2 regions of the Kutzneria viridogrisea DSM 43870 genome follow, and region 1 is predicted to be linked to the other one. Evidence: riboswitches for the same ligand, from Rfam matches in the RefSeq annotation. Region 1 holds a riboswitch; the other holds the start of a gene.
The links. Region 1 has a riboswitch for S-adenosylmethionine ahead of KALB_RS03880 (methionine ABC transporter ATP-binding protein). Riboswitches for the same ligand answer to the same signal wherever they lie in the genome.

Region 1 (5,154 bases):
TGAGCTTGATCACGCCGTTGTCGGCGAGCAGCTTGAACGCGCGCGCCTCGTTGCTGGCGTCGCTGGGCACGCCGATCTTCGCCCCGTCGGGCAGCTCGGCCGCGCTCTTGACCTTCTTCGAGTACAGGCCGAGCGGCTCCAGGTGCACCGCGGTGATCCACTGCAGCTTGGCGCCGTTCTTCGTCTCGAAGTCGGCCAGGTAGGGCTGGTGCTGGAAGTAGTTGGCGTCCAGCGACTTGTCCACCAGCGAGGTGTTGGGCGTGACGTAGTCGGTGAACTCCTTGACGTCCAGCTTCAGCCCCTTGGCCGAGGCCAGGTTGTCGGCCACGTACTTGAGGATCTGGCCGTGCGGGGTGGGGCTGACGCCGACCACCAGCGGGGCGTTCTCGTCGGGGGCCGAGCCCGCGCCGCCGCCGCACCCGGCGAGGGTGAGCGTGACGAGGGCAGCCGGGATCAACGCGCGGAGCTTCATGGGGGTGCTTTCCTCAGTGGTTCAGGCGGTGACGTGGCGGCGTCGGTCGATGAGCCGGGCCACGCGGTCGAACAGGAACTGGAGCAGCATGGCCAGCAGGCCGATGACGATCACGGTGGTCCACATGATCCGGTCGTCGTAGCGCTGGTAGCCGTAGCGGATGGCCAGGTCGCCGAGGCCGCCCCCGCCGACGACGCCCGCGATCGCGGAGAAGCCGACGAGGGTGACCGCGGTGACGCCGACGGCGGAGACCAGTGCGGGGGCGGACTCACCGAGCAGCACGCTGCGCACGATGCGCAGCCTGCTCGCCCCGGTGGTGACGGCGGCCTCCACCACCGTCGCGTCCACCTCCCGCAGGGCCGACTGCACCAGCCTGCCCAGGAAGGGCACGGCGCCGATGGCCAGTGGCACGATCGCCGCGGTCGGCCCGATCGAGGTGCTCAGCAGTGGTCGCGTGACGATCTGTTGCAGCAACACGATGAGCACGATGAACGGCACGGACCGGCCGAAGTCCGCCACGACGCCCAGGATCCGGTGCAGCACCGGCAGGGGCCGCAGCCCGTTGGGCGCCGAGACGTGCAGCAGCACGCCGAGCGGGATTCCGAACAGCGTGGCGAACACGGTCGCCACGGAGATCATGTAGAGGGTCTGGCCGAAAGCTGGCTGAAGCAGATCAAGCACTTCTGACCACGGAGTGGTCGGTCTCACGCTGCCACCTCGCTGCCGCTCGGCGGCGGCGTTCGCCCAGTCCCTGTACCCAACGGTGAGTTCGCAAGCTCACTCACGCAGCAACTCCCTGTGGTCCCTTGGGTGTCCGCCGCACAACAGCACCGGCCTCGGAGATCCACTCCAGGGCCGAGTCGGCCCGTTCCCCGTTGATGCCAACGCGGAACCGTGCGACCGGGGTCTCCCCCAGCCGGGTCAGGCCACCGCCGAGCACGGCGAGCTCGACGCCGAAGCGGTTGGACGCCTCGGGCAGCAGCGCGCCCACGGCGGCGAAACCGACCAGCACCACGTCGGCGACGCGGTCGTGCGTGCCGATCAGTCCTTCGCCCTGGTCCAGCCCGGGCAGCAGCGTGGCGGCGGTCCTGCTGTCCGCGTCGGAGACCAGGTCGAGCACCTTGCCGTGCTCGACGACCTTGCCGTCCTCCAGCACCGCGACGTCGTCGCAGATCCGGCGCACCACAGCCATGTCGTGCGTGACGACCAGGACCGTGACGCCGAGTTCGGCGCGGGCGCGGTCCAGCACGGTCAGCACCGAGCCGGTGGTCTCCGGGTCCAGAGCCGAGGTGGGCTCATCTGCCAGCAGCACGGCGGGGTTGGCCGCCAGCGCCCTGGCCACGGCCACCCGCTGGCGCTGTCCGCCGGAGAGCTGGTCGGGGTAGGAGGCCGCCTTGTCAGTCAGGCCAACGAGATCGAGCAGCTCGCCGACGCGCTTGCGCCGGACCGGGCCGTCCACACCGGCGCTTTCCAGTGGCAGCGCGATGTTCCCAGCAGCGGTGCGCTGACGCAGCAGCGAATCCCCTTGCGGGACAACGCCGATCTGCCTGCGCGCGGCACGCAGCCTGCTGCCGTCCAGCGAGACGAGGTCCGTGCCGTCGACTCGGATGGCCCCGCTGTCGGGGCGCTCCAGCAGTGCGATGCAGCGGGCGAGGGTCGACTTGCCTGCCCCGCTGGGGCCGACGACGCCGCACACAGAACCGGCCTGGACTTCCAGGCTGACCCCGTTGAGGGCGCGGACCGAACCCGCACGGGAGGAGAAGGACTTGACCAGGTTGTCGACTGTAATCACGATTGCTCCACAGCACGCGTGGCAGCGCACACCGACTAGCGGCGCCACTGTCCGAAGAGGACCGTCCTAACGGGACGAAGAAGACGTTCGAGTGAACTGACCGGGAAACGAGAGTTCGTCAGCCGTCGAGTCGACAGGCACTGACCGTACGACGGCACTGGTCGACTACTCGGCGGCGGGTCAGCGTGCGTGCCGCACACAGTCGCGTGAGGTCCATAGAAATCCTCCATCGGTCCTGGCGGTAGCACCTGCCCGCGAACGGGTGGTTGCTGCGGCGTCGTCGATCCAGGTCTCTCGGCCGCTCGGGATGGATGCACCAAGAGTAGACCCGACGCAACTGGAAGAAATCAAGCTACCGACACGAAGTTCCCCGGATCGTTCGGCAAATCACACTGCCGCCCGTGGATTGATCGCTACTTTGCGTACACAACAAACGGTTCCACGGCGTCGGGAGTTGTCCACAGGTACCCGAGTTGTCCACAGGCGGGTCCAGTTCAAGATCAACTAGGGGGTGCGGGCGGTAGACTGGAGCTGGGCACGCCCCCCAGGGAGTGGCGGGGGATGGACTAGTCCCCAGCAACGAGGGAACAGACCGGCCAGGTCCCGTGTTGCACGGGGTGTGGACGAGGTCAGGGGCTCAGCGGTCGGCGAGTTCGGCGATGCGCGCGAACTCGGTGATGCCGAGCTGCTCACCCCGGGTGGACGGGTCCACCCCGGCGGCGACCAGCAGTTCGGCGGCACGGTCGGCGGATCCGGCCCAGGTGGCCAGGGCGGCGCGCAGGGTCTTGCGGCGCTGTGCGAAAGCGGCGTCGACCAGCGCGAACAGCGATTCGCGGCGGACACCGGCCGGGGGTTCGCGGCGGGTGAAGGCCACCAGCGCGGAGTCCACGTTGGGCACCGGCCAGAACACCGAGCGCGGCACCGGACCGGCCCGGCGGGCATCGGCGTACCAGGCGATCTTCACACTCGGCACGCCGTACACCCGGCTACCAGGACCGGCGGCCATCCGGTCGGCGACCTCGGACTGCACCATCACCAGGCCGGTCCGCAGCGAGGGCAGCTCGGCGAGCAGGTGCAGCACGATCGGCACGGACACGTTGTACGGCAGGTTGGCCACCAGCGCGGTCGGCGCGGACCCGCCCTCGAGGATCTCCTGGGCGCCCACGCGCATCGCGTCGGCCCCGACCACGCGCAGCCGGTCGGCGAACTCGGGGGCCCGCTCGGCGGCGGTGCGGGGCAGCCGTGAGGCGAGCACCGGGTCGATCTCCACGGCGACCACCGAACGGCAGGCCGGCAACAGCCCCAGGGTCAGCGACCCGAGGCCGGGCCCGACCTCCAGTACGACGTCGTCCGCACGGAGACTGGCGGAGCTGACGATGCGGCGCACCGTGTTGGTGTCGTGCACGAAGTTCTGGCCCAGCTTCTTGGTCGGCCGGATGTCCAGTTCCTCGGCCAACGCACGGACCTCAGCGGGCCCCAGCAACTCGTACACGCAGGCGATCTTAGGTTCAGCTGATGCCGAGCTTGCCGGCGCACTCCCACGGCTGGTAGCCGCGAGCCGCACGGACCTTGTTGGCGATCGCGATCTGCTCCTCGCGGCTGGCCAGGTCGGCGCGCGGGGCGTACTGCCCACCACCGTTGGAGGTCCAGGTCCCCATGTCGAACTGGAGGCCGCCGTAGTAGCCGTTGCCGGTGTTGATGTGCCAGTTGCCGGTGGACTCGCACTGGGCGATGCGGTCCCAGACCGCGTCCCCGGCCATCGGCTTGGTGCCGACCTTGATGACCTTCGGCTTCATCGGCGTCAGCACGGTGACGGCGATCTGCTGCTTGTCGGTCTGCTTGCCGTTGTGCATCGTGACCCGGTAGGTCACGTTCTGCTTGCCCGCGGCACCGGGGTCGACGACGGTCTGCTCACCGCGTTCCATCGTCGGGTCGTTGATCTTCTGGACTTCCGGCTGGATGTCCTGCTGCTCCTGCACCACGGTGACGCCGTTGCGGCTGACCGAGACCTCGGCGCCGGTGGCGAGCTTGGTGCTGACGGCGGGGCTGACGTTGTCCTCGCCGCCGAGCGAGACGTTCAGCTCCTTGAGCAGCTCCTGGATGCTGACCGCGTAGGTCTTGAGCTGCTTGGGGGCGTTGCCGCCGTCGCTGAAGGTGATGGTCTTCGCGGTGCGGATGTCCACCGACATGCCGTTCAGCGGGATCTGCGCGCTGGGGTCGGCGGACATCTTGGTGTCGTCGGTCTTGACGCCCAGTTCCTGCAGGGCGGCGCCGACGGTGAGCGCCTTGACCCACTGGCTCTGCTGGACCCCGTCGACGGACAGGTTCATCATCCGGCCGCGCTGCAGCACGATCTTGCCGCCGTCGGCGATCTGCGTGCCCGCCGAGGGCATCAGGGCGTCGTGCGAGCCGGCGGCCAGGCCCTGCTTCTCCAGCACCTCGCCGACGGTCCCGGCGAAGGTGTGCACGGTGACCGGCTGGCCGTCCACGTCCACCGTGACGGCCTTGTCCATGGCCAGCGCGGTGGCGCCGCCACCGGTCAGGCTCACCAGGGTGGCCATGACGGCCGCCTTGATGAACCGGCGCTTCCAGACGGACTGGGTCTTCTCCTCGGTCTTGACCTTGACCTTGCGCTGGGGCTCGGGCACCAGGTTGGTGTCCTCGAGGCCGCGCTCGAGCTCTTCCCAGGTCTGCGACAGGCCCTCGGTGAGGGGCTCGTCGACGATCCGCGGGATGACCGTGGTCTTGGCGTTCATCAGGTCGAGGAGCTGGTCCAGCTCCATGTCGACCGAGGACAGCAGGTCCTGCGCGTCGGGGCCGAGGACGTCGAGCACGTCCTGGGTGGAGACGTAGGCGCCACCGGGCACGAACTGGCGGGTGGCCTCGAGCT
Region 2 (5,154 bases), 990 kb from region 1:
GCAGGGCATCGACCCGAAGGGTCCCGTGCCGCCGATCACCACCCTGTTGCAGGGCGTCAAGGAGGCCGTGCCCTCGGCGACCGTCACCGCGGCGGCCGACCAGGCGGGCATGGTGGCGCAGGCGGCCGACGCCGACGCGGTGATCGTCGCCCTGGGCGAGAAGGCAGGCGCGGAGGGCAACAACGACAACGAGAACCCGGTGCTGACCGCCGCGCAGCAGTCCCTGGTGGACGCCGCGCGGGCGACCGGCAAGCCGGTGGTCGTGGTGCTGATGACCGGCCGCCCGCTGGTGCTCGGCTCCGTGGCGGACGCGCCGACCCTGTTGCAGGGCTGGCTGCCCGGCACCGAGGGCGGGCACGCGCTGGCCGACATCCTGTTCGGCAGGGCGAACCCCTCCGGCAAGCTGCCGGTGTCCTGGCCCAAGACGGTCGGCGACCAGCCCATGTCCTACGACCAGTTGCCGGGCGCCAACGGCGGGGACAGCTCCAAGTACGACCCGCAGTTCCCCTTCGGCGCGGGCCTGTCCTACACCACCTTCACCACCTCGGCGCCGACGGTGACCAAGCAGATCCGCGCGGACGGCAAGATCACCGTGCAGGTCACCGTGGCCAACACCGGTGGCACCGCCGGGTCCGCCGTGGTGCCGGTGTACGTGCACCAGCCGGTGAGCCCGGTGCTGGTGCCCGACCAGCGGCTGGCCGGGTTCGCCAGGGTGGACCTGAAGCCCGGCGAGCAGCGCACCGTCAGCGTGACCTTCCCGGCCAGCCAGCTCGCGCTGACCACCGGGGACGTCAACGGGGACGGCAAGCGCGAGGTGGCCAGGGGCGGCTACGAGGTCGTGGTGGGCGGTCAACGGGCACCGTTCACCATCGGTTAGACTCGTCCGTCGTGTCGTGCGGCTTTCCGTCGTGGAGGAAATCTCACGCGGTCACCCCGCGTGAACGCCAACAGAGCGCGACACCCCGGACAGCAGTGAACTGAGAGGTACGCGCATGGCCAACATCAAGTCGCAGCAGAAGCGGATCAAGACCAACGAGGCCGCCCGCCTGCGCAACAAGGCCGTCAAGTCCAGCGTCAAGACCGCGATCCGCAAGGTTCGCGAGGCCATCGCGGCCGGTGACAAGGACAAGGCCGTCGAGCTGGTCCGTGCCGCCTCGCGCAGCCTGGACAAGGCGGCCAGCAAGGGCGTCATCCACGCCAACCAGGCCGCCAACAAGAAGTCGGCCCTGACCAAGCAGGTCAACGGCCTGGCCTGAGCCAGCAGCGCGAAGGGCCCCGCACCTGGTGTGCGGGGCCCTTCGTCGTTCTCGCCGTTCTCGTTACGGCAGCTCGTGCGCCCGCACGATGCGCAGCACGGCCCGCTCCAGCGCGTACTCCGGATCGGCGGCCATGCCCTTGACCTCGGCGTTGAGCCCGGCCACCACCTGCATGGCCTCGGCCAGCCCGGCCGGGGTCCAGCCCCTGGCCTGCCCCTGCGCCCGCTTGACCTTCCACGGCGGCATGCCCAGGTCACCGGCCATGCGGAACGGGTCGCCCCGCCCCGCCGAGGCCACCTTCGCCACCGTGCGCACGCCCTCGGCCAGCGCGTCGGCCACCAGCACGTGGGCCACCCCCAGCTGCATCGCCCAGCGCAGGGCCTCCAGCGCGCCGGGCAGGTCGCCGACCACGGTCTTGTCGGCCACCGCGAAGCCGGTCACCTCGGCCTTGCCCTGGTGGTAGCGCCGCACCTCGGCCTCGGTGATCCTGCCGTCGGTGTCGGCCACCAGCTGCGCGGCGGCGGCGGCCAGTTCACGCAGGTCCGAGCCCACCGCCTCGACCAGCGCCGCCAGCGCGGCCGGTTCGATCTTGCCGCCGGCCCGGCGCACCTCCTCGCGCACGAACGCGTCCCGGTCACCGGGCTTGGTGATCTTGGCGCACTCCACTACGGCGGCACCGGCCTTGCGCAGGGCGGCGGGCAGCTCCTTGGCCACCTTGCTGCGGCCACCGCCGGTGTGCTGCACCACGAGCACGATGCCGTCCGCGGGCTGCTTGGCGTAGGCGACCACCGCCTCGGCGATCTCCTTGCCCGCCTCCTGCGCGGCCTCCAGCACCACCACCCTGCCCTCGGCGAACAGCGAGGGGCTGAGCAGTTCGGCCAGCTCGGGCGGGGTGAGTTCGGTCACCCGCACCCGGCTCAGATCGGCCTGCGGATCGGCGGCGCGCGCGGTGTCCAGCGCGGCGCGCACGGCCCGCTCGACCAGCAACTCCTCCTCGCCCAGCACGAGTTGCAGCGGATCGGGCGTGACGGCGGGGGCACTCACGCGCCCATCCTGCCACGGTCCTCCCGCATCCTGGACTCGACTGGTCACCGGCCGATCCGGTGCCGTACCGTGACCTGCGAACTGCGGAAGTACAACTGAACACCGCTCATCCAGAGGGGCAGAGGGAACGGCCCGACGAAGCCCCGGCAACCGGCGTCACTCGTGACGTACCGGTGCCAATTCCGACCCACCCGTGGGAAAGATGAGGAGATTTCTCCCATGACGACGACTGTCGACGCCCGCTCCGCCTCGGGCACGTCCACCCTGGACCTCGGCCCCGCCCGCGCGCTGTCCTGCCGGGAGTGCGGCCACCAGATCCCGCTCGCCGCCGAATTCGCCTGTTCGGAGTGTTTCGGCCCGCTCGAGGTCGCCTACGACTTCGGGCGGATCCGCCGCGAGGACATCGAGGCCGGGCCCAAGTCGATCTGGCGCTACCGCGGCCTGCTGCCGGTGCCCACCGACGTGCAGAGCCACCCCAACACCGAGCCGGGCCTGACCAGGCTGGTGCGCGCCGAGCGGCTCGGTGCCGCGCTGGGCCTGCGCAACCTGTGGGTCAAGGACGACACCGGCAACCCCACGCACTCGTTCAAGGACCGCGTGGTCGCCGTCGCGCTGGCCGCGGCCCGCAAGCTGGGCTTCACCGTGCTGGCCTGCCCCTCCACCGGCAACCTGGCCAACGCCGTCGCCGCCGCGGCGGCCCGCGCGGGCTGGGAGTCGGTCGTGCTGATCCCCTCCTCGCTGGAGCGGGCGAAGATCCTCACGACCGCCGTGTACGACGGGGCGCTGATCGCCGTCGAGGGCAACTACGACGACGTGAACCGGCTGGCCACCCAGCTGGCCGCCGAGCACGAGGACTGGGCGTTCGTCAACGTCAACGTGCGGCCGTACTACGCCGAGGGCTCCAAGACCCTGGCCTACGAGGTCGCCGAGCAGCTGGGCTGGCGACTGCCCGGCCAGATCGTGGTGCCGGTGGCCTCCGGCTCGCAGTTGACCAAGGTGGACAAGGGTTTCCGCGAACTGGGCGAGCTGGGTCTGGTGGAGGCCAGCCCCTACAAGGTGTTCGGCGCGCAGGCGACCGGCTGCTCCCCGGTGTCCTCGGCGTACAAGGCGGGCACCGACGTGGTGACCCCGGTCCGCCCCGACACCATCGCGCGCTCGCTGGCGATCGGTGCGCCCGCCGACGGCCCCTACGTGCTGGACACCGTGCGCCGCACCGGTGGCGCCGTGGAGGACGTCACCGACGAAGAGGTGGTCGCGGGCATCCGGCTGCTGGCCAGGACCGAGGGCATCTTCGCCGAGACCGCGGGCGGGGTCACCGTGGCCACCGCCAAGAAGCTGGCCGAGAGCGGCAAGCTGGACCCCGACGCGGAGACCGTGCTGCTGATCACCGGCGACGGTCTGAAGACCCTGGACGCCGTGGCCGACCAGGTGGGGCCGCGCGCCACCGTGCCGCCCTCGGCCGAGGCCGTGATCGAGGCGCTCGGCCGCTGAGCCGGGTGCCCGCCGTGGACCGGGACGAGGCGTGCCACGGTCCACGGCGGGTCATCCACGCGTCCGGCTGGGGAGCGGGACGCCTGGAAGCGTCGAGGACCGTCCCCCCTCAGACACGACCCTCGGCTTGTCGGGAACAGTCCCCCCTGGTTCGGTTCCCGGCCACCACAGAAACTAGTGAGTCGGGGCCCGCCGGTCGTCCGACCCGGGATTGACCTTCCACCAGGCGTGTACCGCGGCTGCGGTATGCCGAAGTGCGGCGCGGACTGGATGCGGGACCGCTCCCCCTGGCGCTACCGTTCGCTGGTGAGGCCGATGCTGCTCCTGGCGCGATGGGTGCACGCGATCAACCCGGTCGTGCAGGACGTAGTTCTCGCCCTTGTCCTGCTCGCGATCACCATCGGCTACGCCTACAACAGCCACAACCCCGGCTTCGTTGGCTTCGACCCGCTCGCGATCGTGCTGACGTCGCTGACCATCCTTCCCGTCGCCGTGCGCAGGCTGGCCCCGGTGAGCAGCATGGCCGTGGTCGGGCTGGCCATGCTCGCCTGCTCCTTCAGCGGCTACATCGACGCGCTCGTCGACGTCGGCCTGCTGCTCACGATGTACACCGTGGCCGCCCAGTGCGCGCCCCGGCGGGCCAAGATCTGCGCGGCTTCCTCCTTCCTCGTGCTGATCCTGGTCGCCTCACAGGTGACCAGCTTCCACGTGCTCGCCGACGTGCTGATCGCCGCCGTGCTCACCACCGCCGCCTACGCGTTCGGCTGGGGCAGGCGCAAGCTCACCGAGCGCAACGAGCAGCTGGCCCTGCTCACCGAGCAACTGCGCCACGAGCACGAGGACCGCGCTGCGCGCGCCGTCACCGAGGAGCGGGTGCGCATCGCCCGCGAACTGCACGACGTGGTGGCACACCACATGTCGGTGGTCAGCGTGCAGGCCGGGCTGGCCCGCTACGTGTTCGAGTCCGACCCGGTCACCGCACGCGCCGCCCTGGGCACCATCGCCGACACCAGCAGTGAGGCGCTCACCGAGATGCGGCGACTGCTCAACGTGCTGAGGGTCGGCGCGGACGAGGGCGGTGACTACGCACCCGCGCCGGGGCTGGGCAGGCTCACCGAACTCGCCGAGCGGGTCCGCGCCGCAGGCGTGCCCGTGGAGGTGCGCACCTTCGGTGCAGCGCGCCCGCTGCCACCCGGCCTGGACCAGTGCGCCTACCGCGTGGTGCAGGAGTCGCTGACCAACGTGCTCAAGCACGCGCGGCCCGCCAGGGCCTCGGTGGACCTGGACTACGGTCGCACCGAGTTCACCCTGCGGGTGCGGGACGACGGAGCAGTGCGGGCCCCCGACGCGGCCGGGGAACAGC

Region 2: it holds a riboswitch for S-adenosylmethionine, as region 1 does, so the genes downstream of both, thrC (threonine synthase) here and KALB_RS03880 (methionine ABC transporter ATP-binding protein) in region 1, are expected to answer to the same signal.

What each region holds. Positions count from the first base shown of each region.
Region 1 covers NZ_CP007155.1:802,255-807,408, reverse strand. Annotated here, with positions in the region: gene KALB_RS03890 (MetQ/NlpA family ABC transporter substrate-binding protein) at 1-472, opposite strand, end outside; gene KALB_RS03885 (methionine ABC transporter permease) at 494-1,180, opposite strand; gene KALB_RS03880 (methionine ABC transporter ATP-binding protein) at 1,254-2,264, opposite strand; SAM riboswitch class I at 2,488-2,578, opposite strand; gene rsmA (16S rRNA (adenine(1518)-N(6)/adenine(1519)-N(6))-dimethyltransferase RsmA) at 2,902-3,756, opposite strand; gene KALB_RS50030 (resuscitation-promoting factor) at 3,773-5,154, opposite strand, start outside.
Region 2 covers NZ_CP007155.1:1,794,938-1,800,091, reverse strand. Annotated here, with positions in the region: gene KALB_RS08070 (glycoside hydrolase family 3 N-terminal domain-containing protein) at 1-877, shown strand, start outside; gene rpsT (30S ribosomal protein S20) at 993-1,256, shown strand; gene holA (DNA polymerase III subunit delta) at 1,320-2,300, opposite strand; SAM riboswitch class I at 2,404-2,509, shown strand; gene thrC (threonine synthase) at 2,520-3,791, shown strand; gene KALB_RS08050 (sensor histidine kinase) at 4,107-5,154, shown strand, end outside.